Regions from separate parts of the Kitasatospora sp. NPDC001309 genome, predicted to be linked through region 2. Evidence: riboswitches for the same ligand, from Rfam matches in the RefSeq annotation. Region 2 holds a riboswitch; each other region holds the start of a gene.

Region 1 (7,676 bases), on a different contig from region 2:
TGCCCGCGCTGTTGCGTACCAGCGAGTCCAGGCGGGATCCGTTGCCGTAGGCGACACCGACCAGTTCGGTGGCCGCATCGTAGGCGGGCGTGGCGACGGTGGTCCCGTCCAGCTTGACGCTGGTCAACTGGTTGGCGTCGTTCCAGGCGTACGTCACGGTGCTGGACACGCCCTTGACTGTGGTCGTGTCCGTGATCAGGCGCCCGACCTGGTCGTACGTGGAGGTCGAGGTGACGCCGTTGGCGTCGCTGTAGCGGACCTCCTGGCCGATCAGGTCGATCCCGGTGGTGATCGACCCGTTCTCGTCGGTCAGCTTCGAGATCAGCGGATCACCGTCGACCGCCCAGTCCGTGACGACCGTACGACCCGGCTTGCCCCCCTGCGCGGGAACGCTCTTCTTGACCACTCGTCCACGTACGTCGTAGCTGTTACAGGCCCACGGCTCGCCGTTGACGCGCTGGGCCACCACGCGGCCCGCCTCGTCGTACACCGTCTCACCCGTGAGCGCCGCCCCGCTGTCCGGTTTGGCCGCAGTGGCGGTCTTCGCCATGCCGGCCTGGTTGGCGGCAGGAGCGCTCGGATCGCAGGGATTGGCGCGGGTCTCGGAATCGCCGTAGTAGACGGTCGTGGTGCGCTTGTCGGGGTTGGCAATGTCACCGGCAGGCATGGCCGAGGCCAACCTGCGCAGGTATCCGTCGCCCGGACGCTCGTAGGTGGTACGGGCGGTCAGACCCATTCCGCCGGGATCGGCCGTGGTGGACACGGTGAGCCCGTACGCCGGGTCGATGCCCGCCGCCGGGTCCGAGTAGCTGCTGGCGCTGTGCTTGGACGGTGCCCGCTCCTGGTCGCCGCCGGAGGTGTCGTCGGTGGTGGTGCCCGTCGCCCAGCCGTAGCGGGGGGCGAGGTTCGTCCCGGGTACCGGGACCGGGGTACCGGTGCCGGGCGGGGTCCAGGTGAAGGCCAGGGCCCCGGTCGTGCCGGAGCGGTTGTAGTAGTCGACGCGGACGCGGTGCCGGCTGCCGGCCGTGGTGTTGGCGTACGTGCCGGTGACTGCGGTGGCGGGCTTGTCGCTCCAGCTGTCGACGGTCAGGACGTCGTCGACCCAGAGGCGGACGCCGTCGACGGCGGTGAACCCGAGGCCGTACTGCCCGGCTGCCGGGAACTGCACCTCGCCGGTGAAGCGTCCGGACCAGCCGCCGGTGTTCGCCACCGGCGGGCTCGGTCCCCACGACCGTGACAGTGCCCCGTCGGCGGCGCCGACCCCGGTGGCGAACGCCTGCGGGACGCCCGCCAGTTCCGGGTTGTCGTAGAAGGCGGCCGACAGCCCGGCCAGTCCCTCGTCGTAGGTGGTGTGGGTGTGCGGCATCTTCGCCGCGCAGGCGGGTGTCGGGGTCTGGCCGGTGAAGCAGGACGCCGGTGCGGGCCCGTACTTGTCGACCGGGCGGTCGGCGTGGTCGTAGACCGTCGTGGAGCGGCGGCCGGCGCTGTCGACGGCCGCGGTGGCCTGGTCCTTGGTGTTCCACTCCGCGGCGATGCTCGCCCCGGTGAAGTCGGTGGTGACCAGGGTGCGTCCGGCGTCGTCGTAGGTGACGGTGCGGGAGCGGGTGGAGTCGTACACCCCGGCCAGGGCCACGGTGGCCTGCTTGCGCTCCAGGTAGTACTGGTAGAAGTGCTCGGCGCGCTTGTCGGCGGAGCGGCCGTCCGGGGCCGGTGCCAGCACCTGGACCGCGCGCAGGGCGGGCGGCTCCTGGGGCTGTTCGGTCACGGAGTCGTAGCCGATCACCGTGCAGACGGCGGCGGTGTCACCGGTGTTGGTGCACGCGTTCGCCGCGGACGGGGCCTGGTGCGCCACCCAGTCGTAGGCCAGGGCGTCCCGGATGGTGGCCAGCGGCCCGATGCTGTCCAGGGCCTTCTGCTTCTCCTCCTCGTTGTCCCCGGCCTCGTCGTAGCGCTGCTTGGCCGAGGCCCGGCCCAGGTAGTCGAAGTCCTGCATGACCGCGCCGGGGTTCTCGACCCGGGCCAGGGTGCCCATCTGGTACCAGAGCCTGGTCTCGCTGCCGTCCCAGTACCGGATGCGGCAGAGCATCTGCGGCGGCGCCGGGTCCGAGCCGGGCGGGCGGGGCGTTGCGCCGTAGCAGCCGTCGCCGCCGTCGGTGTTGTAGAAGAGCTGGTGCGAGCGGCCGGAGACCGGGTCCTTGATCTGCGTCAGCCGCGGCGGCGTCCCGCTGTAGAGGTACTGCAGGGCGGCCGGTTTCTTGCCGTCCAGGACCGACTCCACCGCCGCCAGCGTGCCGTCGGGGTTGAACAGCGACACGGTGTCACCCTCGGTGAGGGTGATCCGGCCCGAGGTGTCGAAGGCGAGGACGCCGTCCTCACCGGCCGGCGGCGCGTAGCCGCCCGTGGAGGCCTTGGCCCAGGTGTGCTTGCCGCCGGCTCCGTCGGTGAGCACCACCGAGCCGTCCAGCATCTCGGCACGGCTGTAGCCGCTGGACTGCGCCGACAGCGTCCAACCCGCCGGCAGCGCCTGGGAGTCCGCGGAGAGCAGCCACTCCGTCGGCACGATCCTCGGATCCAGGTTGTGGGTGCGGTGGTCGTCGGTGCCGGTGCTGCTCTTGGCCCACAGCACCATGCGCGGACGGTCGTCGGAGTGGTGGTACAGCTCGACCCGGATCGGCACCGACTGGCCGGCCTTCAACGCGACCTCGCCGGCCTGGCGCGGGCCGGGCAGCAGGAAGTCGTTGCCGGGCTCGGCGGGCCCCGCGTTGTCGTAGACGAGCTTGTCGCCCAGCCAGATCCGGGCGCCGTCGGTGTGGGCGCCGGCGAACCGGAAGTCCCCGGTGACCGGGGCCTTGAACTGGCCCTCCCAGCGCACCACGAACCAGTTCTTGTCCAGGGCGGGCGGCATCGGGTTGTCACGCCACGGCAGGTTGTCCGGGTTGCCGGTCCACGGGATGCCCCAGTCCAGGTTGACCTGTGACTCGCCGCGCACCATCACTGGGATCGCGTCCGGGGCGCCCGCGTGCCGGGAGTCGTTGAAGTACGAGGCGCGGACGCCGTGCGGGGCGCCCTCCCGGGAGTTGTAGGCGAGGTTGACGCCCGCCGATCCGCCGACGGTCTGGAACGCCGGCCCGGCGGCCTCGACGTGCGCGTTGCCGTTGAACAGGTTCACCGTGACCGGGCCCAGGTGGTCGGTCGGTGCCGGCCCCGGGTCGCCGACCCGCTGGTTGACCGTGAAGTGCCCGACCCACTGCGGCGGCGTGGCGGTCGTCCCGCCGGACACCGCGGTCGCCGCCGTCCAGGTGTACCGGCCACCGTCGTGCAGCACGTGCTTGGGGACCGTCCACTGCGGCTGGTCGAGGCACCCGGAGTCCACCACGCTGCCGGATCGGCCGTCGAACCCGGTGGAGACCTTGAAGCAGTAGAGGACGCCGTCACCGGCCGCGGCCACCTGCAGCGCGGGCGTCTCCGTCCCCACCACGGCGCCGTCGACCGGGGACACCGGGCTGGTCTGCGGCGCCTCCTGGGCTGCGGCGCGCTCGCGCCCCCGTTCGTCGGAGCGCGGATCCCCGCTGGCCGCCAAGGGCGCGAAGTCGGCCTTCGGCTCCCGCAGTTCGGCCTGCGGCTGCTGCCCGGCCGCCGACGGGACCGACAGGATCGGCAGATCCCGCGGCACCGCTCTCGATGCCACGGATCCGGATGAGGACGCGGGCGCGGGCGCGGACGCCTGCGCCGGTGGCAGGCCTCCCGCCTGTGCCAACGGAGCCACCAGCGCCGTCGCCACCACGAACACGATCCACCGGAACCGCGAGCGCGCGGACGACCGCGCCATGCCGGCACCTCTGGACAAAGCCCCCTCCAACCCCGTTGACGTCCGCCGGACCCGCGGCACGGCAGGACGCGTGTCCACGCTCCTCCGGTCCCGACCGGAGGACTCGGGCAACGAATCCTCCGCGAACGACGGACCCCACGGAACAGGGCCGGTACACCTTGGCCGGATCCACCGAACCGCCGTGCCTCCAAACGGAACACCGGTCACAGCGTCCGGCTGTCACCGCCCGGACACTCCTGTCAGGGACATGTTCAATAACATGCCCGCAGGTATCCCTAAGCGGAGTCGTGGAACGGCCCGGCGCCCGCGACCCACTTGGCCGAAAACCGTACGGCCGGTCACCCCTTCGATCGGCCGGCCAGCCGATCAGGGCCTCGGTGGGCAGTCGGATGGTCCGCGCGGCGACCCGGGGACCGACGGCCGGGCAAGGGGGCGTAGGCGTTCAGGCCCGAGAGCGCCCCTGCTCCGCTCAGGCGGCCGGCGGTCCGGCCAGGACGCAGTCGCCGCACAGCGCGCCGGCCCGGTCGGGTGCGGCCCGGTAGATCAGGCAGCAGCTGCGGCGGCGGAAGCCGGTGCCGTCCGCGGCCACGGTGCCGGCCCCGCGCAGCGGCGGAACCGCCAGCAGGTGCCTGGTGAACTCCCTTTCCTCCAGGCCGAGTTCCGGCCGCGAGCGGGCGACGCCCGCGGCCGCGCCGTTGACCGCCGACGCGACGTTGCCCCAGCGGATCCGCGGTGAGACGGAGTAGGCGGCCACCGCTTCGCCCAGCTCCCGCACCGGCCCGTCCAGCACCTCTGCCACGAACCGCGCGGCGAGCTCGGCCCGGTCGGCGACGGGAACGGCGTCACGGGCGGGCAGCGACAGCGGGAACAGGCCGCCCGGTGTCGGCTGCCACCTCGCCTCCGGCAGCCCGTACCCGAGCAGCGCCCCGTCCAGGACGGCCACCGCGAACGCGGGTGAGAGCAGCCGCGCCACCAGCCCCAGGTGGGTCACCGAGGCCGCCACCCGCTGCTCGACCGCCTCGGGCGGACGGCCCCCCGCCGCCGCGAGGTGGTTCCGGGCGAAGGCCACCCGCTCCCCCAACACCGCTGGATCGTCGAGGAGTTCGGCCATCGGCCGCCACGGCACGGCGACTGCGCCGTCGTCATGGGTCTCATGGGCCCGGCGGGTCTCGTGGCTCCCCTCGGCCCCATGGGTCTCGTAGGCGAAGAACGGCCCGAGGGCCGCGACGCGCTGCGGCGTCGCGGCCCTCGGTCGGGTGTGCGTCACGCCGCGCCGACCGGCTCGGAGCCGGACTCGGCCGGGACCGCCGTGGCGGCCGCCGTACGGGCGTTGATCACTCGCTCGGCCATCGGTCCGAAGAGCAGGCCCAGCGCGGCCCACAGCAGCAGCTGCGCGGCCACCGAGTAGAAGCGGAACTCGAACAGGGTGTCCGCCGGGAAGCCCGGGTAGACGATGGCGCCCTTGTCGTCGGTCAGCGGCAGCGGCGTCTCGGTCGCGTGATGGCCGAACTGCTGGACGTTGTCGGCGAGTTCGCCGAGCGAGGGGAGCACCGCCATGACGATGCCGATCGCCGCCGCGAAGGCGCCGGCGGCGAGCAGGGTGGCGTTCCAGTTCCCGAACCGGGCCTGGAGGCGCTTGCCGAGCCAGACCGCCAGCACGAGGAACAGGAGCGAGCAGGCGACCATGGCCAGGTACAGGTTGCCGCGGTCGCGGATGGTGTCGGGGTGTCCGATGGCCGGCGGGTTGGCGGGGTACTTGACGAACGGCACGAGGTACAGGCCGAGGAACCCGCCCAGGGCCACCAGCATCGCCAGGTTGCGCGGGCGGAGCCTGCCGGTCCGGCCGAGGCACACGGTGTACGCCACCGCGAACAGCGCGCCCATCGCCGCACCGAACAGGATCATGCCGGCGCCGATGCCGACGTTGGCCTGGACGGTGCGGCTGAAGATGTCCGGTCCGCCCATGTCCATGGGCAGCCCGGCGGCCTTGTCCAGCAGGCCCTGCGCGTCGTCACGACCGCTCTCGTACTCGATCGCCGCGTTGATCTGCGGCTCGGCGAAGATCCGCGCGAAGACGAAGGCGAGCAGGCCGGCCACTGCGCCGGCGAGCACGCCGCGCAGGATGAGTTTCTTCTCCATGTCTGGTTGTTCGCTGCTTCCGCTCGTCAGTGGCAGGGGAAGCCGAGGAAGTGCCGCGAGTCGTGGACGAACTCGTGGATGTGCATGTCCTTGCCGAACACGGAGTAGGCACCCTGGTCGACGCCGATGAAGTAGTAGACGGCCAGCGCGAGGAACGCGGTGACGACGAGCCAGGCGACGGCCTTGGACGCCGGCACCACGACCGGGACGGGCAGGGCAGAGGGTCCGGGCATACTGGTGCTCACGGTGGAGCCTCCTTCGGGGATCGTGCGTCCCGCTCTTGTTGGGGCGAATCGTGATGGCGTCGTATCTGACTCGCGGGCCGTCCCGAAGGGCGATCCGCTCACAGTGGCGCGACCGTGCCGGAGTTCCACCGGCTTCCTTACGCCATCACTACATCCGGCAGAGTAGGCCTGCCCGCCGGGGCCGTCAATCGGCCTCGAAGCGCACGGTGGGCTCGAAGTTGGCGCGGCGGGCCGCTCGGCGGAAGACGGTCAGGACGGCGGGCCCGACGACGAGCACGGCGGTCAGGGTGGTGACGGCGCGGCCGGTGTCCCAGCCGAGCGACGTGGCGAGGTCGAACAGCAGGTAGCGGTGCCACTGCTCGGTGAAGGGCAGACCGGGGAGGTAGGCGATCGAACTGTTCGGGTCGGTGGAGAACGGCCAGAAGGACAGGTTGAGCAGGAAGCCGAACAGGTAGCCGGAGAAGGCCCCGTACACGGCCAGCACGGGCACCTCCACCCGGCGGCGCCGGGTCTTCGGCAGCAGGCCGGCGAGCATGCCGACGAAGGCGCAGCCGAACATCTGGTACGGCATCCAGGGACCGACTCCGCCGGTGAGCAGGGCGGAGGCGAACAGCGAGGTGCAGCCGAGGGTGAAGCCGAAGCCGGGGCCGAAGACGCGGCCGGCCAGGACGAGGATGAAGAAGACCGTCTCCACACCGGCCGTCCCGGCGCCGAGGGGTCGGAGCCCGGCGTTGACGGCGGACAGGACGCCGAGCATGGCGAGCGCCTTGGCGTCGATGCCGCCGGCCGAGATCTCTGCGATGACGACGGCGAGGACCAGGACGAGCAGGACGGCGAAGATCAGCGGCGGGGCGTAGTTGGAGCCGAACTTCCCGGGTGCGACGACGAACGGCCAGGTGAAGGCGACCAGGCCGATGAAGGCGGCCAGGGCGACGACGACGCGGGCCCGGCCGGGGATCCGTACGGCGGTCATCGCGCGGCCTCCGCCGGTTCGAGGGCCTCGGCGACCTGCCGGGGCGTCAGGTAGCCGAGTGGGGCGAGGATCTTGGCGGTCTGCGGGGCGAAGGTGGGCGAGGCGACGATGACCTGGGCGGTCGGCCCGTCGGCGACGATCTCGCCCTCGGCCATCACCACGACGCGGTCGGCGGCGGAGGCGACGAACTCGACGTCGTGGGTGGAGACGACGACCGTACGGCCTTCGGCGGCGAGCGCGTCCACGATGCCGGTGAGCGCCTCCTTGGCGTGGTAGTCGAGCCCCCGGGTGGGTTCGTCCAGCAGCACGACCCTTGGTGCGGCGGACAGTTGGATCGCCAGGACGAGGGCCAGCTTCTGCCCCTCGGAGAGGTCCCGGGGGTGGGTGTCGTCCGGGATCCCGGGGGCCAGGCGGTCCAGGATCTGCCGGGCGGTCGGCCCGTCGGCGCCCTCGGCTTCGGCATCGCTCTGGGCGAGTTCCCGGGCGACCG
Region 2 (7,676 bases):
CGAGCAGCAGGCCGCCGAGCGCAGCCGCCTCGCCCTCCAGCTCCAGCACGCCATCATGCCGCCCGCCCGGGGGCCGCTGGACCTTCACGACCTGCACGTGGCGGTGCGCTACCGCCCCGCCGAGAAGGACCACCTGGTCGGCGGCGACTGGTACGACGCCCTCGTGCTGCCCACCGGCGACGTCCTGATCTGCGTCGGCGACGTCGCCGGGCACGGCATCGAGGCAGCCACCGGCATGGTCGCGTTGCGCAACGCCCTGCGCGGCCTGGCCGCCACCGGTGCCGGACCGGGCCAACTGCTCAACTGGCTGAACAGCGTGACCCACCACCTCACGGACAACGTGACCGCCACCGCCGTCTGCGGGCTCTACGAACCCGCCACCCGGCGGCTGCGCTGGGCCCGCGCTGGCCACCCGCCACCGGTCCTGCTGCGCGAGGGCCGGGCGCGGACCCTCCCGCAGCTCGGCGGGATCCTGCTCGGCGCCGTCGACCAGGCGGACTACCAGGAGGAGGAGATCGTGCTCCGGCCCGGGGACACCCTGGTGATGTACACCGACGGGCTGATCGAGCGCCGCGACGAGTCCCTCCAGGCGTCGCTGAGCAACCTGACGACCCTCGCCGAGCGGGCGCACCGGCTGGCCGCCGAGGGTGGGGACGGCCTCGAGGGGCACCTGGACCACCTGTTGCAGTACAGCGGTGCCGACACCGACGACGACACCTGCCTGGTCGGGGTGGCGGTCGGCTGACCCGGGCCGTCGCAGCGGCCGGAGGCTGACCCCGGTCGCAGGCCGAGGTCGTCGGAGGCTGACGTCGTCTCATCATGTGGACGGTTGTGCGGTTCTCCGGCCGGAAAGCGGCGGGCTGCCCGTAGGGTGGCGGGTGCAGCTGGTTCGCCCCGTCCGCCAGGCGGGGTGTCGTAAGAGGGAACCCGGTGACGCCTTTCAACTGGCCAGTCCGGGACTGCCCCGCAGCGGTGAGTGGGAACGACCGCCGTCATACGCACTGGGCCCGGTTCGGGTCTGGGAAGCGACGGCCAGTAGGTGCCGGTCCTTGAGGAGGACGGGCGGGCCCGCGAGTCCGAAGACCTGCCACTGCCCGGGTGCGACCGTTCGCGCCCGGCCATCCGGTGACCTCGAGGGCGGGTCGGCGACCACACCTGGCGGAGCCGTACCCGTGTGCGGGGGCCCGTCCGGTCCGTCGTCCCTTCGCGTCCTCGTCCCCGTCGCCGGGCACTTGAGGAACCAGACTCGCGAAGGAGAGTCCCTTGACCACGAAGTCCGCAGCCGCGGCGACCCTCGCCACCGCCCACGGCTACCCCCGCCAGGGGCGGGGCCGGGAGTTGAAGAAGGCGATCGAGGGGTACTGGAAGGGCGCCGTCACCGCCGAGGTGCTGCTGGCCACCGCCGCCGACCTGCGCCGGGGGAACTGGCAGCAGCTCGCCGACTCCGGCATCGAGGAGGTCCCGACCGGCGACTTCTCGCTCTACGACCACGTCCTGGACACCACCGTGGCGGTCGGCGCGATCCCGCCGCGGCACCGGGCGGCGGTCGACGCCGACCCGCTGGACGGCTACTTCGCCATGGCGCGCGGCAACCAGGACGTCGCTCCGCTGGAGATGACCAAGTGGTTCGACACCAACTACCACTACCTCGTCCCGGAGCTGGGGCCGGACACCGCCTTCGCCGCGAACCCGGCCAAGGCCGTCGCCGAGCTCAAGGAGGCGCTCGCGCTCGGGCACGGCGCCCGTCCGGTGCTGGTCGGGCCGGTCAGCTACCTGCTGCTCGCCAAGCCGGCGCCGGGGGTGGCCCCCGACTTCCAGCCGATCACCCTGCTGGACCGGCTGCTGCCCGTCTACGCGGAACTGCTCGCGGCGCTCCGGGCCGCCGGCGCGGAGTGGGTGCAGCTGGACGAGCCCGCGCTGGTCCAGGACCGGACCCCGGTCGAGCTGAACTCCGCCGCCCGGGCCTACCGCGAGCTGGGCGCGCCGACCGAGCGCCCCAAGCTGCTGGTGGCGAGCTACTTCGACCGCCTCGGCGACGCCCTGGCGGTGCTGGCCAAGGCCCCGGTGGAGGGCCTGGCGCTGGACTTCACCGGACCGGCCGCCGCCAACCTGGCGGACCTCGCCGCCGTCGGCGGGCTGCCCGGCAAGCGCCTGGTCGCCGGGGTGATCGACGGCCGCAACATCTGGATCAACGACCTGGGCGCCTCGCTGGCCACCCTGGCCACCCTGCTCGGGCTCGCCGACCGGGTCGACGTCGCGCCCTCCTGCTCGCTGCTGCACGTGCCGATCGACGCCACCCTCGAACGCGACATCGACCCGCAGATCGCCCGCTGGCTCGCCTTCGCCAAGCAGAAGGCCACCGAGACCGCGCTGCTGGCCCGCGCCCTGCGCGAGGGCACCGGCGCGATCACCGCCGAACTCGCCGCCAACCGCGCCGACCTGGCCTCCCGCGCCACCTCGCCGATCACCCGCGACCCGGCCGTACGCGCCCGCACCGCGGCCGTCACCCCGGGCGACGCCCGGCGCGCCCAGCCCTACCCCGTACGGGCCGCGGCCCAGCGGGCCCGGCTCGCACTGCCGCTGCTGCCGACCACCACCATCGGCTCCTTCCCGCAGACCACCGAACTGCGCGTCGCCCGGGCCGACCTGACCGCCGGGCGGATCGACGCCGCCGCGTACCGGGAGCGGATGGAGGCGGAGGTCCGCGAGGTGGTCGCCTACCAGGAGAAGGCCGGCCTGGACGTCCTGGTGCACGGCGAGCCCGAGCGCAACGACATGGTCCAGTACTTCGCCGAGCAGCTCACCGGCTACCTGGCCACCCGGCACGGCTGGGTGCAGTCCTACGGCACCCGCTACGTCCGGCCGCCGGTCCTGGCCGGGGACATCTCCCGCCCGCAGCCGATGACCGTCGACTGGTTCCGCTACGCCCAGGACCTGACCGACCGCCCGGTCAAGGGCATGCTCACCGGCCCGGTCACCATGCTCGCCTGGTCCTTCGTCCGCGACGACCAGCCGCTCGCCGACACCGCCCGGCAGGTGGCCCTCGCCCTGCGCGACGAGGTCGCCGACCTGGAGGCCGCGGGCGCCGCCGTCGTCCAGGTCGACGAACCGGCCCTGCGCGAGACCCTGCCGCTGCGCGCCGCCGGCCGCCCGGCCTACCTGGACTGGGCCACCGAGGCCTTCCGGCTGGCCACCTCGGGCGTGCGCGCCGACACCCAGGTGCACACCCACATGTGCTACGCCGAGTTCGGCGCGATCATGACCGCGATCGACGAACTCGACGCCGACGTGATCTCCCTGGAGGCGACCCGTTCGCACATGGAGGTCGCCGGGGAACTGGCCTCCGCCGGGTACCCGCGCGAGGTCGGCCCGGGTGTCTGGGACATCCACTCCCCGCGGGTGCCGAGCACCGAGGAGGCCGTCGAGCTGCTGCGGGCCGGACTGGCGGCGATCCCCGCCGAGCGGCTCTGGGTCAACCCCGACTGCGGCCTCAAGACCCGCGGCTGGCCCGAGACCCGCGCCTCGCTGGACAGCCTGGTCGCCGCCGCCCGCCGCCTGCGGGCCGAACTCGCGGGCTGATCGGGCGGGTTGATCAGATGGGCTGATCAGGCGGGCCGATCGGACGGGTTCGGGGGCGGGCGCGGCACGGCTGCCGGGCCCGCCCCCGTGGGGTGGTCAGCCCGCGCGCTGGGTGCGGGCCAGGGTGCTCGCCTCGGTGCGGCGGTCCGGGGAGGCCACGTCCACCGGGGTGCCGGCGCCCGCGCCGGGGCGTTCGGCCCAGCCGCGCAGGCGGTCGGCGAGCCGGTTCACCCGGCGGTCCTGCGGGCCGAGGGCGAGGTAGAACAGCGACTCGTCCACCTCGTCGTCGTCCCCGCCCCAGCGCACCACGCCCTGGCAGTCGGCGAGGATGTCGCGCAGCACCAGTTCCTGGTGGGCGAAGAGGCCGCCCTTGGCCGAGGCGCCGGGGCGGATGCGGACGGCGGTGCCGGAGGCGAGGTTCGACTCCGGCAGTGCCGTCCGCAGGCCGCCGATCTCCTGCCAGCCGAGCAGGTCGCCGTCGGGGAGTTCCTCCACCTCGTAGTGGAAGCGCCGGATCAGGTGGACGAGGATCTCCTCGACGTCGCCGATCCGGAGGTCGACCGAGAGCCCGGTGCCGGCGACCTGGCGGGTCCAGACGGTGGAGACGTGGTTGGCCTCCTTCTCGATCGTCCAGCCGTTGGCGCTGGTGGGGAGCTTCCGTTCGGTGAGTTCGGGGAGCCCGGGAGCCTGCGGCGGGGTGGTGCCCGGGGCGGCCGAGGCCGTGCCCGGGAGCAGGGCGGCCGTGGCCGCGGCCGCGCCGAGGACGGCGGCGCCCCGGACGGCGGTCCGTCGGGTGACGGTGCGCCGGGTGACGGTGGTCTGCACGTTTTCCAACTCTCTTTCTCCTACAGGACGACGATGAGCACGAAGGTGGGCACCAGGGTCAGCAGGACGCTGGTCGGCCAGTACACCGCGCGGCGGCCGTGCGGGGCGGTGCGGCGCCGCAGGGCGCGGTTGGCGAACCACCACAGGACGGCGGAGCCGAGCACCAGGGGGCCGGGCAGCAGCAGCCACGGCAGGACACCGTCGTTCTCCGTCGGCTCACGGCTGGTCCAACCGAGCGCGGCGAGCGGCCAGTTGGCGGCGAAGTAGTAGAGCAGCCAGACCGGGACGATGCCGGGCACCCCCAGCAGGAGGTTCACGACGGCGGCGGTGGGGGAGTAGTCCCGGGGCCGTTCGGCGTCCGCCGGGGCAGCGGAGCTCACTTGGTGCGGGAGAGCAGGTTGTAGCCCTCCAGGACGTTGTACAGGCCGATCAGCTCGCGGCCGTACTGCTGGGCGTCCTCGCCGAGGCCGTTGTACCGGGCGAGCAGGGCCTGGGTGTCGGCCGGGCCGGTGGTCAGGTCGGGGCGGGCGATCTTGAGCTGGTGGGCGTTGTAGACCGTCAGGTAGGCGACCGAGCGGATGTTGTAGGCCGGGTCCTGGAGCTTGTCCCAGACCTCCCGCAGGTTGGGCTCGGCCAGCGGGGAGCCGTTGATCAGGCCTTCCTTGAGGCAGTAGTTGCGGGCGGCCATGGCGACCCGGGCGAAGATCTGGCCCCAGCCCGTGCTGCAGTCCTCCAGGATCCCGTTGCGGACGCCGGCGTCGGAGACCGCGTCGAGCGGGTTCAGCTTGCGCAGCTCCCACAGGACGGGGGCCTGGATCAGGGCCTTGCGCAGCTTCAACTCGCGGGCCAGCGCGGTGAACAGCCAGTCCGCGCTGAGCACCAGGTCGTACGCCTTGGTGGTGGAGACCCCGCCGAGGGTGACCCAGTCGGAGTCCGTCCAGCCGGAGCCGCCGGTCTCCGGGACGCCGATCGAGGTGAGGTACTTCTGCACGTCGCGCAGCATCGGGTCGCGGTAGGCGGTCTTGTCCAGGTCCACGTCGAGCCCGGCGACGCTGGGCAGGCCCGGGTCGAAGTCGCCCTGGCCGGTGTCCCGGCCGGAGGCGATGTTGTTGTCGATCTCGATGGCGCCCGCGCCCGAGCCGACGGTGACGGTGGCGATCTGGTCGAAGGCCCAGTTGGTCGGCATCGGGTAGCCGAGGTTGCCGGAGAAGCCGCTGGACATGTCGGAGACGAAGCTGGTCTCCGCGTAGCCCGCGTCGGCGACCCGCTGGCAGACGTTGCGCGGGCCGTAGATCCCCACCCGGTACGGGGAGTTCTCGCTGATGGTGTGGTGGACGCCCCGGAAGTGCGGGACGATCTTGGCGGTGACCTCGCCGTCCATCGCGTCGTAGTCGACGGCGAAGTAGATGGTGGTGCCGGGCTTGAAGCCGTGGAAGCGCGCCCACTCGACCGCGCGGAAGGCGTCGTTGTTGCCCTGCTCGTAGCCGAAGTAGTCCGCCGACCGGCTCCAGGTCTGGTAGATCGGGAAGCAGCGCAGGCCGTACTGCTTGATGGTGGCCAGCTCGCCCGGCTGGATCTGCTTCTCCGGCAGGCTGGTGGTCGAGGCGTTGGAGAGGTACCTGCCGATGTACTGGTAGCCGGCGTCCTTGAGCGCCTGGGCGCGGGCCGGGGTGATCTTGGTGACGCCGTCGCAGGCCGTGCCCCGGCGGGTCTGGTCGCCGTAGGAGACCAGCAGCGAGGCCCAGGTCTGGAAGTCGCCCGTGCCGGTGACCGGCAGCTTCACGAAGGACTGGAAGGCCTCCACGCCGCTCTTCACGGTGGCGGTGAAGTCGCCGAGCGGGACGTCCCGCTTGTTGAGGATCATCGCCGCGGTGAACAGCGTCGGCCAGGTGCCGGTGGCGCCGACCGTGAGGGTGCGGCCCTTCAACCCCGCCTGGGTGCCGGGGCCGAAGGCGCCGTTCGCGGTGCCGTCGGCCATGCCCAGCTCGTACTGGATCGCCAGCAGCATGGACTTGGCGACGTCCCGGGAGTGGTGCCCGTCGCAGGGGATGACGAAGAAGTCCTTGCGGTTGACGTAGCGGCCGTTCAGCCACCGCTGGATGGCCCGGACGCCGTCCGTGCCGCCGTTGACGGTGACGTAGGCGTCCATGGTGAGCAGGCCCTTGACCACCTTGGGTTCGAGGGCGCTGCCCGGGAACACCGACTCCAGGCCCATGTGGGTCTTGAGCCTGCCGACCGCGGCCTTCACCCGGTCGTTGTACTTCCCGTCGATCTCGCCGCCGTCGTAGCCCTTGCAGTACAGGGCGGCCTGGAGGATCCGGCAGAAGTTCGCGGACGGGACGGTCGACTCGTCGAGCCTCGGGTACTTGGCCTGGAGGGTCGAGAGGGTGGTCGGGCCGAAGGAGTTCGACAGCGCGGTGATGCCCATCTCGTACTGGAGCGCGCGGGTCAGCGCGTACATGGTCGGCCAGCCGGTGCGGCCGTCCTCCTCCAGCTTCGAGATGCCGAGCATGGCACCGCTGTTGTAGGTCGTGTTGATGAACTTCTGAGCCAGACGAACCATCTCGTCAGCCATGAGCTGTCTCCCGTGTTCCGGTGGAGCGCCGCCACCCCTCTCCGGGGCACGGGGGAGACCGCGGGGCGGCCGGGCGCGAGCAGGGCGGCACCTCCGCCACCGTGGCGGTCCGGTGGAACGAGGCCGGCGGTGATGCCCCCCCTGGAAACGGCCGCGGTCCCCCCGTTGCGGCACGGGGAGGAACTTTACCAGGGCTTTGGGGAGAATTGACCTGCTGTTTGGTTCTGCTCGGCTCGGCCTGGTTCGGCCCGGCGCGGCCCGGTGCTCTTCTCGGGCCCGGTGATCCGGGGTCAGGACGTCCGGTGGGGGTGGAAGCCGTGGCCGCTCTTGCGACCGAGGAGGCCGGCCTCGACCATCCGGGAGAGCAGTGGCGGCGGGGCGTAGAGGGGCTCCTTGTACTCGTCGTACAGGGAGCGGGCGATGGCCTCGACGGTGTCCAGGCCGATCAGGTCGGCGAGGGCGAGCGGGCCCATCGGGTGGGCGCAGCCGTGGACCATGCCGGCGTCGATGTCCTCCGGGGTGGCGTGGCCGGCCTCGGCCATCCGGATCGCGGACAGCAGGTAGGGCACCAGCAGGGCGTTGACGACGAAGCCGGCCCGGTCGCGCGAGTGGATGACGTGCTTGCCGAGGGCGTCCCGGGCGAAGGCCTCGACCCGGCGCAGGGCGGTGCGGTCGGTGTGCAGCGAGGAGACCAGTT
Region 3 (7,676 bases), on a different contig from region 2:
GCAGGCCGGGCTCGTACGCCTTGACGCCCTCGGCCAGCGCGCGCTCCAGGTCGAGCGAGCCGACGATCCGGTCCTCGGCCACGCCGACCGGCAACTCGACCAGCTGGGACGGCCGTTGGTGGCTCCCGAAGGTGGCGTGCGGGCCGTCCGGGCACTGCGGGTCCGGCCCGGCCGGGTCGCAGGCGAACCGGCAGCCGTCCACGACGGCGATGGCGGGCAGCAGCCCGGCCAGCGCGCGCACCATGGTCGACTTGGCGGTGCCCTTCTCGCCGCGCACCAGCACGCCGCCCACGGCCGGGGAGACCGCGTTCAGCAGCAGCCCGAGCCGCAGGTCGGCCATCCCGACGATCGCGGTGAACGGATAGCGGACCTCACTCATGCGTCACTCCCAGGTGCTCCGGGCAGGAGGAACGGCAGCGATCCGGCCGCCGGCACCCCGCCCTCGATCAGCTTCCACAACGCGTCGGTGTCCGCGTGCTCGTCGATCAGGTCGCCCAGCCGGTCCAACCGGGACTCGCGCGCCACGGCGAACGAGGTGTCCGGCGCCGGTACGAACGCCCGGCCCGCCAAGTCGGCGACCTCGCGCAGGAGTTCACGGCGGAAGCCGTCGTTCTCCAGCGCGCCGTGCCAGGTGGTGCCCCAGACCGAGCCGACCCGGCAACCGTCCAGGAAGGGAACGCCCCCCTCGACGGCCACCACCCCGTGATGGATCTCGTACCCCTCCACCCGCTGCCCGTACGCCTCGCCGACCGGCCGCGCCAGCACCTTCTCGACGCCGAAGCGCACCCGGGTCGGCAGCAGCCCGAGTCCGTCGACCACACCGGCCTTCGACTCGACCTCGTCCTCGATCGAGTGCGCCAGCATCTGGTAGCCGCCGCACACCCCGAGCACCGGCCGCCCGGCCGCCGCCCGCGCCTTCAACGCCGGCTCCAGGCCGCGCTCGCGCAGCCAGGCGAGGTCCGCCACGGTCGCCCGGGTGCCGGGCAGCACCACCAGGTCGGCGTCGGCCAGCTCCTCCGGCCGGGTCGCCCAGCGCACCAGCACGCCCGGCTCCTGGGCCAGCGCGTCCAGGTCGGTGAAGTTCGACAGGCGCGGGAAGCGCACCACGGCGACCCGCAGCACGTCCGCCCCCAGCGGCCCGCGCCCGTCCACCCGGTCCACCACGGTGGACAGGTCCAGCGAGTCCTCGGCGTCCAGCCACAGGCCCGGCAGCATCGGCAGCGTGCCCAGCACCGGACGGCCGGTCAGCTCGTGCAGCATCTCCAGCCCGGGCGCCAGCAGCCGGGCGTCACCGCGGAACTTGTTGACGAACCAGCCGGCCACGTGCCGCTGGTCCTCCGCCGACAGCAGCGCCAGCGTCCCGTACATCGCGGCGAACACCCCGCCGCGGTCGATGTCCCCGACCACCACCACCGGCAGCGCGGCGGCCGTGGCCAGGCCCATGTTGGCGATGTCCCGGTCGCGCAGGTTGATCTCGGCGGGGGAGCCGGCGCCCTCGCACACCACCACGTCGTAGCGGGCGCGCAGATCGGCCAGGCACTCCAGCGCGCGCTCCAGCAGGACGGGCTTGCGCTCCCGGTAGTCCAGCGCGCCCACCTCGGCCACCGGCCTGCCCAGCAGCACCACCTGGCTGCGGCCGTCCGCGCCCGGCTTGAGCAGCACCGGATTCATCGCCGCCTCCGGCTCCACCCGGGCGGCCTGCGCCTGCATCGCCTGGGCGCGGCCGATCTCGGCCCCGTCGGCGGTGACGAAGGAGTTCAGCGACATGTTCTGCGCCTTGAACGGCGCCACCCGCACGCCCTGGCGGGCCAGCCACCGGCAGATCCCGGCCGTCACCACGCTCTTGCCCGCGTCCGAGGTCGTCCCCGCGACCAGCAGTGCGTTGGTCATGCCCCACCCCTCTTCCTCATCAGCATGCGCAGCAGGACGTGCCCCGCGACCGTCGTACCCAGCGCCAGCGCGCCCACCCGCCGGGACAGCGTGCAGGCCCGCTCGATGTCGTCCACCGTCACCGGCCGCAACTCGGCACCCAGGACGGGCCGGTGCTCCACCCGCTCCCCGTACCGCAACGTCCCGCCCAGCCGGACCCCGACCGCCCCCGCGAAGGCCGACTCGGCCTGGCCCGCGTTCGGGCTCGGGTGCGCGGAGCCGTCCCGGCGCCAGACCCGCCAGGCGGTCCGGGGCTCGGGCGCGGCGGCCACCGTCAGCAGGGCCGTCAGCCGGGCGCCCGGCCAGCCCGCCACGTCGTCCAGCCGGGCCGAGGCCCAGCCGAAGCGGGCGTAGCGGGGCGAGCGGTGGCCCACCATGGCGTCCAGGGTGTTCACCGCGCGGAACGCCAGCAGCCCCGGCGTGCCCGCCAGGGCACCCCAGGCCAGTGCGTTCACCACGGCATCCGCCGTGTTCTCGGCCACCGACTCGACCACCGCCCGGGCGATCTGCTGCCCGTCCAGGGCACTCGGATCCCGCCCGCACAGGTGCGGCAGCCGCTCCCGGGCCGCCGTCAGGTCGCCTGCGGCCAGCGAGCGTCCGACGGTGCGGGCCTCCCGGGTCAGCGAGGTGCCGCCGAGCACCGTCCAGGTCGCCGCCGCCGCCAACGCGGCCCGGCCCAGCGGACGGCGCCCGACCGTACGGTCCAGGGCGAGCGCGCCGGCCGCGACCGCACCCACGCACACCGCGGTGTACCCGGCACCGGCCGCCCGGTCGTCGCGCCACAGCCGCCGCTCCAGCCGCCCCGCGGCCGTGCCGAACAGGGCGACGGGGTGGCCGCGGCGCGGGTCGGCGTACCGGGCGTCGGCGGCGTAGCCCACGACGGCGCCCACCGCGAAGGCCGCGGCCCGGGTCAGCGGGCGCACAACATCGAGAAGCCGGGGATCCAACCGGGCGGGGCAGCCTGCATCGCGTGGGTGTCCTCACTCAGGGTCCGCGCCCTGGATCGACGTACCGGGGGCGAGAGTCTCCTGGCTTCCGGGTCCGACGCACCCCCGGGCCTTCCAACGGCCCCTGACGGTCCGCCGTGGCACTTTCCGAGCGTGCTCCCCGGTGACAGTGGCGGGACCGCGCCGGACTCGCACCGGCTTCCTCTCCATGCCTCCGTTTGGCCCCAGGATCCCATCACGCGCCCGAACCGGGAGTCAACCGAGGTCACGGAGGGGTTGGTCACACGACGCACCCGCCCCCGCCCTGTGCGATCGCCCAGTACCACCAAGAGCCCGGCGCCCCCGCTTCGTGCGTTCGGCGGCTGGGGCCGCGCCGCAGGCCACGCCTACGGTTCGGCCATGCGCCGCAGAAAGCCCCCCGTCGCCGCCCCCGCCCCGGTGCCGTTCTCGCCGGAGGCCGCCCGGGCCCACCGAACCGGCCTCGGGCTGACTCCCGAGCAGGTCGCCGAGGGCATGGCCGCACACGGCGTCCGACTGCTGCCCGGCCACGTCCTCGCCTGGGAGGACGGCGTGCTGCGCCCCGGCGAGACCGAGTTCATCGCCCTGGCCCGCGCCCTCTGGTGCCCGGCCGCCGCCCTGATGCCCGGCCACCCCGTCAGCCTGCGCGACCACCGCCTCGCCCGGGAACTCCCCCCGGAAACCGTCGCCGAACGGGTCGGCATCCCCCTGCCCACCTACCGCCAGGCCGAACTGACCGGCGACTGGGACGGCGACCCGGACCAGACCCACGCCCTCGCCCAGGTCCTCGGCCTGCGCCTCACCGAACTCGTCGAGGCCACCGGCCGCCGCGAGGCCCTCGACGCCCTGCTCCGCCAGTGCGTGGCCGGCCGCTGGCAACCCCACCTCCGCCCGATCGCCCGCCTCGTCCCCGTCCCCGAACCCGACCTCGCCGCCGTCCTCCCCGTCCTCCACCAGGAACACCACATCCCCTCCCACTGGGGCACCACCACCCACCCCACCACCCCACCCCTCACCCCCCGCTTCTGGCACCTCCTCAGCACCCACCACCCCACCATCCCCGTCTGACCGGCACCAACCCACTGCGGGCGTACAGGCACGGGCGCGCGGGCAACGCCCCGCGCGCCCACCACCCCCTCCCCCCACCACCCGCCCAAGGCGAGAGGGACGCGCTGCGGGAGGGGGCGGTGGAGGGGGTGGGTGCGGAGAGGGGCGTTGCGGGTGATTTTCAGACCGCCCATGGCGCCCAGCACCCCACCCCACAGGGTCGGCGGTCGGAAAATCACCCAGCCCCCGGAGCGCCCACCCCCGGAACCGCCCCCGGCGTCACCCACCCTCCCGAGAGCCCACCACCCCACCCCAGCCCCGCGCAGCGGCCCCCCCAGACGGCCCCGCCCAGTGGCCGCCCCGCCACCCCCCTTGTGGACTGGTCCTCGAACACCGTCCGGGTCAGTGAACAGAGCGGGGATCGATATGCGTTGGGGAACCGCAGCCGTCGTGGCGGCCGCCGCCGCCGGGGCCGCCGTCCTGGTCGTCGGCCGTCGGGCCTCCGAGCGGTTGGTCCGTCCGGCCGCGGGCCCGGCCGCCGACGGCCCGGATTCGGGGCCGGTGCTGGTGCAGAGCCTCGCGGCGGGGCGGGTGACGTTCAGTCGGCGTCCTGAGAGCCTGCGCCCCGGTCGCTGGGCGGTGGAGTGGGCGGACGGCGGGCACGCGGTGGTGGAGGAGGTCCTGCACAGTGACGCGCAGGGCGTCACCCGCCGGCTGGTCCGGGCGGACCGGGGCACCCTGACGCCCGGCACCGAGGTCCGCTTCACTCCGCGCGTGCACCTGGGCGATCCGACCTCGGCGCTCGGCCTGGCCTTCACCGACACGGTGGCCGACGGCGAGCTCGGCCCGCTGCCGGTCTGGCTGCTCGGCGGCAAGCGCGGTACCTGGGTGGTCCTGGTCCACGGCCCGGAGGCGGACCGCCAGCAGGTGCTTCCGGTGCTGCCGGCCCTGCACCGCCTGGGTCTGCCGGCGCTGGCGGTCACCTACCGCGGCGACGAGGGCGCCCCGGTGTCCCCGGACGGCTACAGCCACTTCGGCGAGACGGAGTGGCGGGACGTCGAGTCGGCGATGCGGCTGGCCCTGGACCACGGCGCGGGCCGGGTGATCCTGTACGGCTGGTCGGTGGGTGCGACGACGGTGCTGCAGACGGCGGCGCGTTCGGCCTGGGCGCACGCGATCAGGGGGATCGTGCTGGACTCGCCGGTCCTGGACCTGCCCACGGCCGCCCGTCGGGACGCGGCCCGGGCGGGTTTCACCGGGGTCTCCGCCGAGCTCGGCGCGCTGGCGGCGGAGGGCCGTACGGGCGTCGACCTGGCGGACTCCTCCCGCTTGGCGGAGGGTGCGGACCTGCGGGTCCCGACCCTGGTGCTGCACAGTCCGGACGACACGCTCGCGCCGATCGGCCCGGTGGAGCACCTGGCCGCGGCCCGCCACGACGTGGTGAACCTCCAGCGCTTCCCGGGTGCCGAGCACGCGGCCCTCTGGAACTCGGCGCCGGACCACTACACCGAACTCCTCCGCCGCTGGCTGACCCCGCTCCTCTGACCCCGCTCCTCTGACCCACCCCCTCTGACCCACCCCCTCCGGCCCTCCCCTCCGGCCCCACCCCCCTGACCCGCCCTCAGGGGCAAACCTTGCTCCCGAAAACCCGCCCCAAGCCCGTCAGCAGCTCCCTTCCCCCCTCACCCCCCTGCACCGGAAGTCGACCCCGCCGACTTCCGGTGCCGCCGCGTCCCCCCGCAGGCACATGCCACCTGGCCGGATCGCAGTCCTCCACTTGCACCGCGCCCCACCCCTCCCGCCCCCGTGAAACCACCCACAGGCCCCGTCCCCACACGCAGCGTGACGCCCCGCCGCCCCCTGGCATGACCCCGCCACACGTTTCCGGCCAGGCGGTTTGCCTCTGTTGCCCGATCTTGCGGAGGTGCCGCCCCCGGTCGAGCGGTCGTACGGGCAACCGGATGTGACAGAAGGCCGGTACAAGGGGAAGACTGCTCGACGTGACGTCTCGGAACCCGCGCGACCGTGATGCCCCGCTCCCGCCGACGATCGGTACCGGTGCGACGGTGACCCGTCTCCCAGGTACGGCCCAACGGCCTTCCGGCGGCAGGCCGGGCGGGGCCGCCGTACCCCGGCGCCGTGGGCCCGCGCCGGCCCCCGGCCGGGGCCGGGTTCCGGTGCCGGAGGGCTTCCCCGCGCCGGCCGAGCTGGCGCCGCTGGCCCGTCGGATGCTGGTGGACGCCGTCCGGATCGCCCGCTGGGCCGGGGAGCTGGCGGAGGTCGACAAGCGCGGCGAGCTGCTCCCGGACGACGCCCGCGACGCCGGCCGGGCGCTGGCCATGACGGTCGGCGCGGCGGTCAAGGCCTGGGGCCAGGCCCTGCTGGTGGGCCTGGTGGAGGCCCGGGACGGCGGAGCGGGCCCCGGTTGGCGCCTGCACGCCTGGGAGCACGACGACGAGGCCGTGGTGCGCGGCTGGTCCGGGCTGTTCGACGCCTGGACGCTGCTCGCCCCGGTGCCGCCCGCCGCGCTGCGCGGGGTGTTCGCGGTCCTGGCCGGCCAGGCCGTGGACCAGGCCCCGCAGTTGCTGTCCTTCCTGCACCTGGTGGACGGCCCGGTGGCCGAGAGCGAGCTGCTGGAGCTGCTGCGCCGCGGCCTGGACGAGCGCCGGGTCGGCGCCGGGCTGGGCAACCCGGGCCTGTCGCCGGTGCCGCACGCCGCCTCGGCGGTGTCCGCCGTCCGCGGCACCTGCCGGGCGCCGCAGATCGACACCCCGGCCGCCGTCTCCGACGTGGCCGCGGTCCTGGACTGGATGCTGGACGGCCTGACGGCGGTCGGCGCCGTGGTGCGCCGCGACGACGCCGCCGAGCTGTCCCCGCTGGGCCACTGGGCGGTGCGGGCGAAGCTGGAGGAGATCTGCACCGTCGCCCAGACCGCGGCCGGGCACATCGAGCAGAGCGCCTTCGAGCTGCTGAACGCCTGCGCGGACTACTCGCCGGGCCCGGCCCGGGCGGAGTTCCGCGCCTGGGTGGCGGCCCGCCCGGCGGACCGCGCGGTGGCCGAGCTGCTGGACGCGGCCCAGGGTGACGACGCGCTGGTGCGCGGTCTGGCCTTCGAGGCGCTGCGGGTGGCGGGCGGTCCGGCCGAGCAGGCGGTGCGGGCGGCGGTGGACGAGCCGGTGCTGCGCCCGTACGCGCTGCTCTGGCTGGCCGAGCGTTCGGACGAGGGGGTCGCCCCGGCGGACGTGCTGGGCGCCGAGGACGCGGCCTGGCTGTGGGTGGACACGGCGGCGGCGGTGCTGGACCACGGCGAGACGGAGCTGCTGGTGGGGCACGTCGAGGGCGCCTCGGCGGGTGACCCGGTGCGGCTGTTCGCCCGGGCCCGGCAGTCCGGGCACCCGCGGGCGGCCTCGGTGCTGACGGCGGTCTCCGGCGTCCACCCGGACCCGGGCGTGGCCCGGGCGGCCCGCCGCTCGGCGTTCAGCGTCCACACCGGCGGGGCCTAGGCCCACACCGGCGGGCGCCTGGCCGGCACACCCGGCACGAGCACGACGGAAGGGCCCGGAACCATCAGGTTCCGGGCCCTTCTCCGTACGTCGTGCGGTGGCTCAGCCGAGCCGCGACTCCGCCCGCCGGGCGCGGACGTCGCCGACCTTCTGCCCGACCTTGCGCCGGATGACCAGCAGCGGCGCCATCGCGGCGAGCGTGATCTGGGCGAAGGCCCCGACGTGCATCAGG
Region 4 (4,939 bases), on a different contig from region 2:
AGCGAGACCGGGCCGCCGATCCGGATCCCCGCGTACCAGTCGGGGGTGGGGATGTGCGGCAGGGAGAAGAGCAGGTGGTCGTGCGGGGTGATACCGGTGGCGAAGACGCATCGGAAGACCACCCGGATCGCCACCACCGTCAGCGCCAGCCACAGGTAGTAGCTGAACCCGCGGGCCCACGGGGCCTCGCTGCGGCGGGCGGTGACCACGTAGCCGAGCACGGCGAGGACGAGCAGGAGCAGCAAGGGGTTGGTGGTGCGGCTGGCCGCGGTCGCCAGGGCGAGCGCCCAGGCCCACCAGGCCAGCGGGTGGAGGTTGCGCGGGGCGCGCCGGCCCCCCGCACCCCGCCCGGCGGCACGCGGAGGGGAGCCGGGACCGCGGGTGTCGAACGTGCTCACCGGATCACTCGGCCCGTCGGCGACGGCGCCGTGCGGCCACGACCGTGGCCACGCCCAGCGCCACGACGAGGACCGACCCGAGTACGGCGGGAACCACCGAGCCGGAGTCGTGCGGGGCGTCGGCCACCGGGTCGGCGTCCACCACCCCGCCTGGCACGGCGGGCGCGGACGTCGCCCCGGCCGCGGCCACGGCCGTCTGCGGTGTCGGCCCGTCACTCGGGGTCTCGGTCGGCGGGGCGGTGGACACCTCGGCCGGAACCGGCGTGGGCTCGGGCGCGCCCGGCGGGGTGATGCCGTCCGCGGGGGTGTCGGCGGCACCCGTACCCGTACCCGCTCCCGGGGTCGCGGCGGGCGCGGGCGGACGGGCTCCGCCCGGCCGGGGTGCGGCCGGGGCCGGGGCACCCCCGGTCGAGCCGGAGCCGCCGCCACGCGTCGTACCGCTGCCGCCCGTCGTGCCCGATCCGCCCGCTGTACCGGATCCGCCCGCCGCTCCGCCGGAGCCGCCCGTCGTGCCCTGGCCCGGGTCGGCCGGCTGCCCGCCGGGACTGGGGTTGTGGGCCCGGACGCTGTCCGGCGGGAAGGTCGGACGCCCCTCGGTGCCCTCCACGTTGGTGCCGCCGTAGATCCACAGGTCGACGCTGCCGGGCTTCGGCTGGTAGAGCATCGCCCCGAGTTGGCTGTAGGACCATTCGTTCTGGCCCGGATCGGCGTGCCAGTACGACCAGTACGCGGTGGCCGGAGGTGTCAGGACGCACTTCTCCTGGTCCGGGGTCGGGAACTGCTTGCCGCCCTGGTAACCGCTGTAGCCGATCCGGCAGATGAAGGCCGGGCCGTCGTGGCCGGTGCCGGTGGTCTTCCAACCCCCTTGGTTCAGCAGGGTGTAGCCGGTGGTGGGCGTGGAGCCGCAGGAGCGCAGCAGCGGGCCGCCCCACTTGCTCAGGTCCACGGCGAGGACGACCCCGGAGGTCGGGGTGCACTGCTCCATCGGCAACGGCGCAGCGGCAGCCGGGACCGCGCCCACGGCGAGGCCGCCGAATGCCAGCGCCGAGGTCAGTGCCGCCGCCCCGGACAGCCGGGCGAGCCGCTGCCCGAGTCCCCGGCTCACCGGTGACGCCCCGGGGCGGCCGTCCGGCGGCGACGGGCGACGATGACGGCAGCGGCACCGAGCGCGGTCAGCGCACCGGCGGCCGCCGTCAGCGCCAGTGCCTGGGTTCCGGTGCTCGCGAGGTGGTCCGAACCGGTCTGCACCGGGACGCCTCCGGCCGCATCGGCACCGCCGGACGACGGGGCGTCGACACCACCGGACGACGGCGCGCCGGTGGTCGGGCCGGGCCCGGTCGTGGTGGGCGAGCCCGTCGGGGTCCCGGAGGACGTGGTCGTCAGGGTGGAGGTGCCGGTCGGGGTGGGCGTACCGGACGGAGTGGTGGAGGGAGTACCCGTCGGGGTGACCGTACTCGTCGGGGTCGGCGTGCCGGACGGAGTGGTGGACGGCGTCCCGGTCGGCGTCGGCGAGCCGCCGAGGTCGCGGGACAGCGTGCCGAAGGAGATGCCGGTGGCGCCGCCGAGCACCTGCGTGGACGCCCGGACGTCCGACCCCCGCTGCCCGGTGGAGGCGACGTTGAACCCGCCGTCACCGTTCTGCTGCCCGGCGAGGAAGTCGAGCGCCTTGGCGATCTGTCCGCCGTAGGCGGCCTTGCGCAGCGTCATCCCCTGGACGGCCAGCGCGGCCGAGTTGGTGGAGTTGCCGGCCGCGCCGGGGAAGCCGCCGTCGGGCAACTGCCGTGCGGCGAGCCAGCCGAGGCCCTTCTCGACCGCCTGGGCGGCCTCGTCCCCGGGGACCAGGGCGAGGGCCATGACGGCCATGGCCGTGCTGTCCACATCCGCGTCACCGGCGGCCGGGATCAGGCTCGGCCAGGACCCGTCCGGGTGCTGGAGGCTCCTCAGATAGCCGATCGCGGGAGCGGCACCGGTCGACTCTCCGGCCCGGAGCTGGGCCATGACGGCGAGCGCCTGGGAGAAGACCGAGGTGGCGTAGGTGTAGTTGCCCGGGGCGTCGCAGCCCGTGCTCGCGTCGGCCTTGGTGCACACCATCGCGGCGAGGGCGGCGATCAGGTCGTGGCCGCCGAAGTTCCGCGGGTTGCGGCCGACCGCCTCGGCGAGCAGCGCCTCCTTGCCGATGGACCCGCCGCCGGCGTACTCGGTGCCGATGGCGGTCCAGTCGTTGACGGTGCGCGCGCTCGCGTCCTTGCCCTGCTGGTCCAGGAAGTCGACGATCCTGCGCAGCGCGGCGTCGTCCGTACCGGTCGCGGCGAGGGCGTAGGCCCCGTCGATGGTCAGGCCGAAGTCGGCGAAGGCCGGGAACCCCTCGTAGTAGTGACCGTCCGTCAGGCGGGACGGGTCGGTGAGGTAGGCACTCCCCTTGGCGGCGTCCGGCTTCCTCCCGGCAGGCGGGGTCGGTGTGGCGGTGGGGCCGTCCGCGTCGTGCCGGGCGGTGGTGAGGTCGGCACCGGTCAGGGCCGGGATCGTCGGCCGGGCTGCCGCGCTCTCGGGGTGCCCCAGCAGGACCGTACCGCAGGCGGCGACCGCGACGGCACCGGCGACCACCAGCGAGGCGAGGTCCCGGTTTCTGTGACGTGTACGACTGCTGCTGACCCTCACGACGACTCCCTGGTCGGTCGACACGGGAGAAACGGCGCAGCCGACGGCCGCCCACGGGGAACACGGGACCGTCGAGACCACGTCGTAGTCCGCGACGACGCAAGTGCTGTGTGAACACACCCCCGGTCCAGGCATTCCGGCTCACCCACCCTCAGGTGGGTCCACGGTTGCGGGTCAGCGCCGGAGTTGGACCGGCTTCCCCTGAATGCCGAGGGCAAAAAATCGGTTCATCAGACCACGTTGACCGAAGCAGAGTCAATGAGGCGTCAGCGGTGGCCGAGCGGGAGGACCCGGGTGCGGCACCGGGGCTGACGCGCAGCGGTGGGGGGGTCACCGGTGCCCCGGCCCCTCCCGGGAGAGGAGCCGGGGCACCGGTCGGCGTCCGCGGTTCAGGACGCGGTTCAGGACGCGGTTCAGGGCGCGGTGATGCCCGGCTGGGCACCGGCGCCGAAGGACCAGCCCTCGACGTCGCCGGGTGCCGGGTTGTAGCTGCCCGCGCCCAGGTTGCTGTACGACCAGGGGCCGCCGTGCTGGGCGTGCCAGTACGACCAGTAGGCGCTGCCGGTCGGGTTGGTGCAGGTCGTCGGCAGGGCGTTGATCGTGCAGACGAAGCCCGGGAAGCGCGGGTGGAAGGAGTACGAGAAACCGGCCCCGGTCAGCGCGGCCAGGCCGCTGGCCGGGTCGCCGGGCGCACAGCCGGTCTGGACGCCGCCGCCGACGGCGGTGAAGTCGACCACGACGGTGACCCCGGTGGTGCCGGTGCAGGCGTCCGCCCGCGCCTGCGGGGCCTGGACGGCGGAGACGCCGAGCAGGCCGGCCGTGAGGGCCGCCGCAGCGGCGATCGACCCGAGCGTACGGCGGGCCGGGCGGGCACGGCGGGCCGGGCGGACCGCGGTGAAGGTGTCGGTCATCGGTGAAATCCTCCTGGAGTCAGGCTCGTTCAGCGCACGGCCGTGGGCGTGGCCGTGTCCCTGGCCGTGTCCGTGGCCGGGCAGGCGAGGGTAGGGGCGCCGGGGCGTGCACCGGCGGCGGACAGCGTGGCCAGCGGGGTGCCCGCGAGGCCGAGGACGGCCTGTGCCGTGGCCCGGGCGCCGTTGCCCGCGTTGAAACCGCTCGCGTCGTAGGCGACGGCGCCGCGGACCGCCTGGTCGGCGGAGCAGTCCTGCTGGAACTTGACCAGCCGGCTCCAGCCCTTGAACCCGGCGGCCAGGCGCCCGCCGGAGAACAGCGCCTGGGTGGCCAGGCCGGTGGTGTTGGCGTTGGAGGCGGTCGCCCCGGCGGCCGCGAACCCGCCGTCGCCGTTCTGGTGGGCGGTGAGCCAGCCGAGTCCCGTGTTCGCCTTGGCGGCGCGACCGGTGGCGGCGAGGGCCTGGACGGCGAGCGCGGTGGCGTCGGGGTCGCTGGTGCAGGCGGCCTGGCCGAAGGAGACCGGGAAGCCGCCGTCCGCGCACTGGCTGTTCGCCAGGAAGTCGACGGCCGCCGCCGGGGCGTCACCGGGCGTGCGGTGCAGGGCGATCAGGGCGAGGGACTGGCCGAAGGCGTTGCTGTAGTCGCCCCACTGGGAGCGGTCGGAGAAGCGGCCTCCGGCGGTCTGCAGCGAGCGCAGCCGGGCCGGCAGGTCGACGCCGCCGAAGGCCGTCGGGTCCCCGCCGCGGACCTCGACGGCGAGCAGCAGCTTGGCGGTCGCGCCCGCATAGGCCTCGGTGGTGCCATCGCCGAGGTAGCCGCTGATGACCTCGGGCTTCGCCAGCCAGGCGGTGGCCTTCGCGGCGGCGTCGTCGGAGCTGCGCGAGGCCGCGAAGGCCAGCACGGCGTCGATGGTCAGGCCCTGGTCGGGGTAGGCGGTCCCGTTGAAGACGGACTCGAAGTGGTCGCCGCCGACG

Evidence for each region. A riboswitch is a leader RNA that binds a small molecule or an ion and turns the genes downstream of it on or off. The one in region 2 is predicted to bind cobalamin.
Region 1: it holds a riboswitch for cobalamin, as region 2 does, so the genes downstream of both, ACFY2K_RS16865 (CbtB-domain containing protein) here and metE (5-methyltetrahydropteroyltriglutamate--homocysteine S-methyltransferase) in region 2, are expected to answer to the same signal.
Region 3: it holds a riboswitch for cobalamin, as region 2 does, so the genes downstream of both, ACFY2K_RS18265 (cobalamin biosynthesis protein) here and metE (5-methyltetrahydropteroyltriglutamate--homocysteine S-methyltransferase) in region 2, are expected to answer to the same signal.
Region 4: it holds a riboswitch for cobalamin, as region 2 does, so the genes downstream of both, ACFY2K_RS16890 (prenyltransferase/squalene oxidase repeat-containing protein) here and metE (5-methyltetrahydropteroyltriglutamate--homocysteine S-methyltransferase) in region 2, are expected to answer to the same signal.

The regions. Positions count from the first base shown of each region.
Region 1 is NZ_JBIAXC010000014.1:80,245-87,920, forward strand. It holds gene ACFY2K_RS16850 (PA14 domain-containing protein) at 1-3,688, opposite strand, end outside; gene ACFY2K_RS16855 ((2Fe-2S)-binding protein) at 4,299-5,096, opposite strand; gene ACFY2K_RS16860 (CbtA family protein) at 5,093-5,968, opposite strand; gene ACFY2K_RS16865 (CbtB-domain containing protein) at 5,995-6,213, opposite strand; cobalamin riboswitch at 6,251-6,375, opposite strand; gene ACFY2K_RS16870 (ECF transporter S component) at 6,398-7,186, opposite strand; gene ACFY2K_RS16875 (ABC transporter ATP-binding protein) at 7,183-7,676, opposite strand, start outside.
Region 2 is NZ_JBIAXC010000026.1:56,246-63,921, forward strand. It holds gene ACFY2K_RS24780 (SpoIIE family protein phosphatase) at 1-745, shown strand, start outside; cobalamin riboswitch at 917-1,086, shown strand; gene metE (5-methyltetrahydropteroyltriglutamate--homocysteine S-methyltransferase) at 1,264-3,579, shown strand; gene ACFY2K_RS24790 (hypothetical protein) at 3,676-4,404, opposite strand; gene ACFY2K_RS24795 (hypothetical protein) at 4,425-4,784, opposite strand; gene ACFY2K_RS24800 (glycoside hydrolase domain-containing protein) at 4,781-6,979, opposite strand; gene ACFY2K_RS24805 (3-hydroxybutyryl-CoA dehydrogenase) at 7,270-7,676, opposite strand, start outside.
Region 3 is NZ_JBIAXC010000016.1:71,887-79,562, reverse strand. It holds gene ACFY2K_RS18275 (putative cobaltochelatase) at 1-379, opposite strand, end outside; gene ACFY2K_RS18270 (cobyric acid synthase) at 376-1,890, opposite strand; gene ACFY2K_RS18265 (cobalamin biosynthesis protein) at 1,887-2,852, opposite strand; cobalamin riboswitch at 2,951-3,082, opposite strand; gene ACFY2K_RS18260 (transcriptional regulator) at 3,276-3,962, shown strand; gene ACFY2K_RS18255 (alpha/beta hydrolase family protein) at 4,368-5,486, shown strand; gene ACFY2K_RS18250 (hypothetical protein) at 6,119-7,444, shown strand; gene ACFY2K_RS18245 (CDP-alcohol phosphatidyltransferase family protein) at 7,547-7,676, opposite strand, start outside.
Region 4 is NZ_JBIAXC010000014.1:89,890-94,828, forward strand. It holds gene ACFY2K_RS16880 (CbiQ family ECF transporter T component) at 1-398, opposite strand, end outside; gene ACFY2K_RS16885 (hypothetical protein) at 403-1,503, opposite strand; gene ACFY2K_RS16890 (prenyltransferase/squalene oxidase repeat-containing protein) at 1,500-3,056, opposite strand; cobalamin riboswitch at 3,165-3,309, opposite strand; gene ACFY2K_RS16895 (flagellar hook-length control protein FliK) at 3,470-3,967, opposite strand; gene ACFY2K_RS16900 (peptidase) at 3,997-4,939, opposite strand, start outside.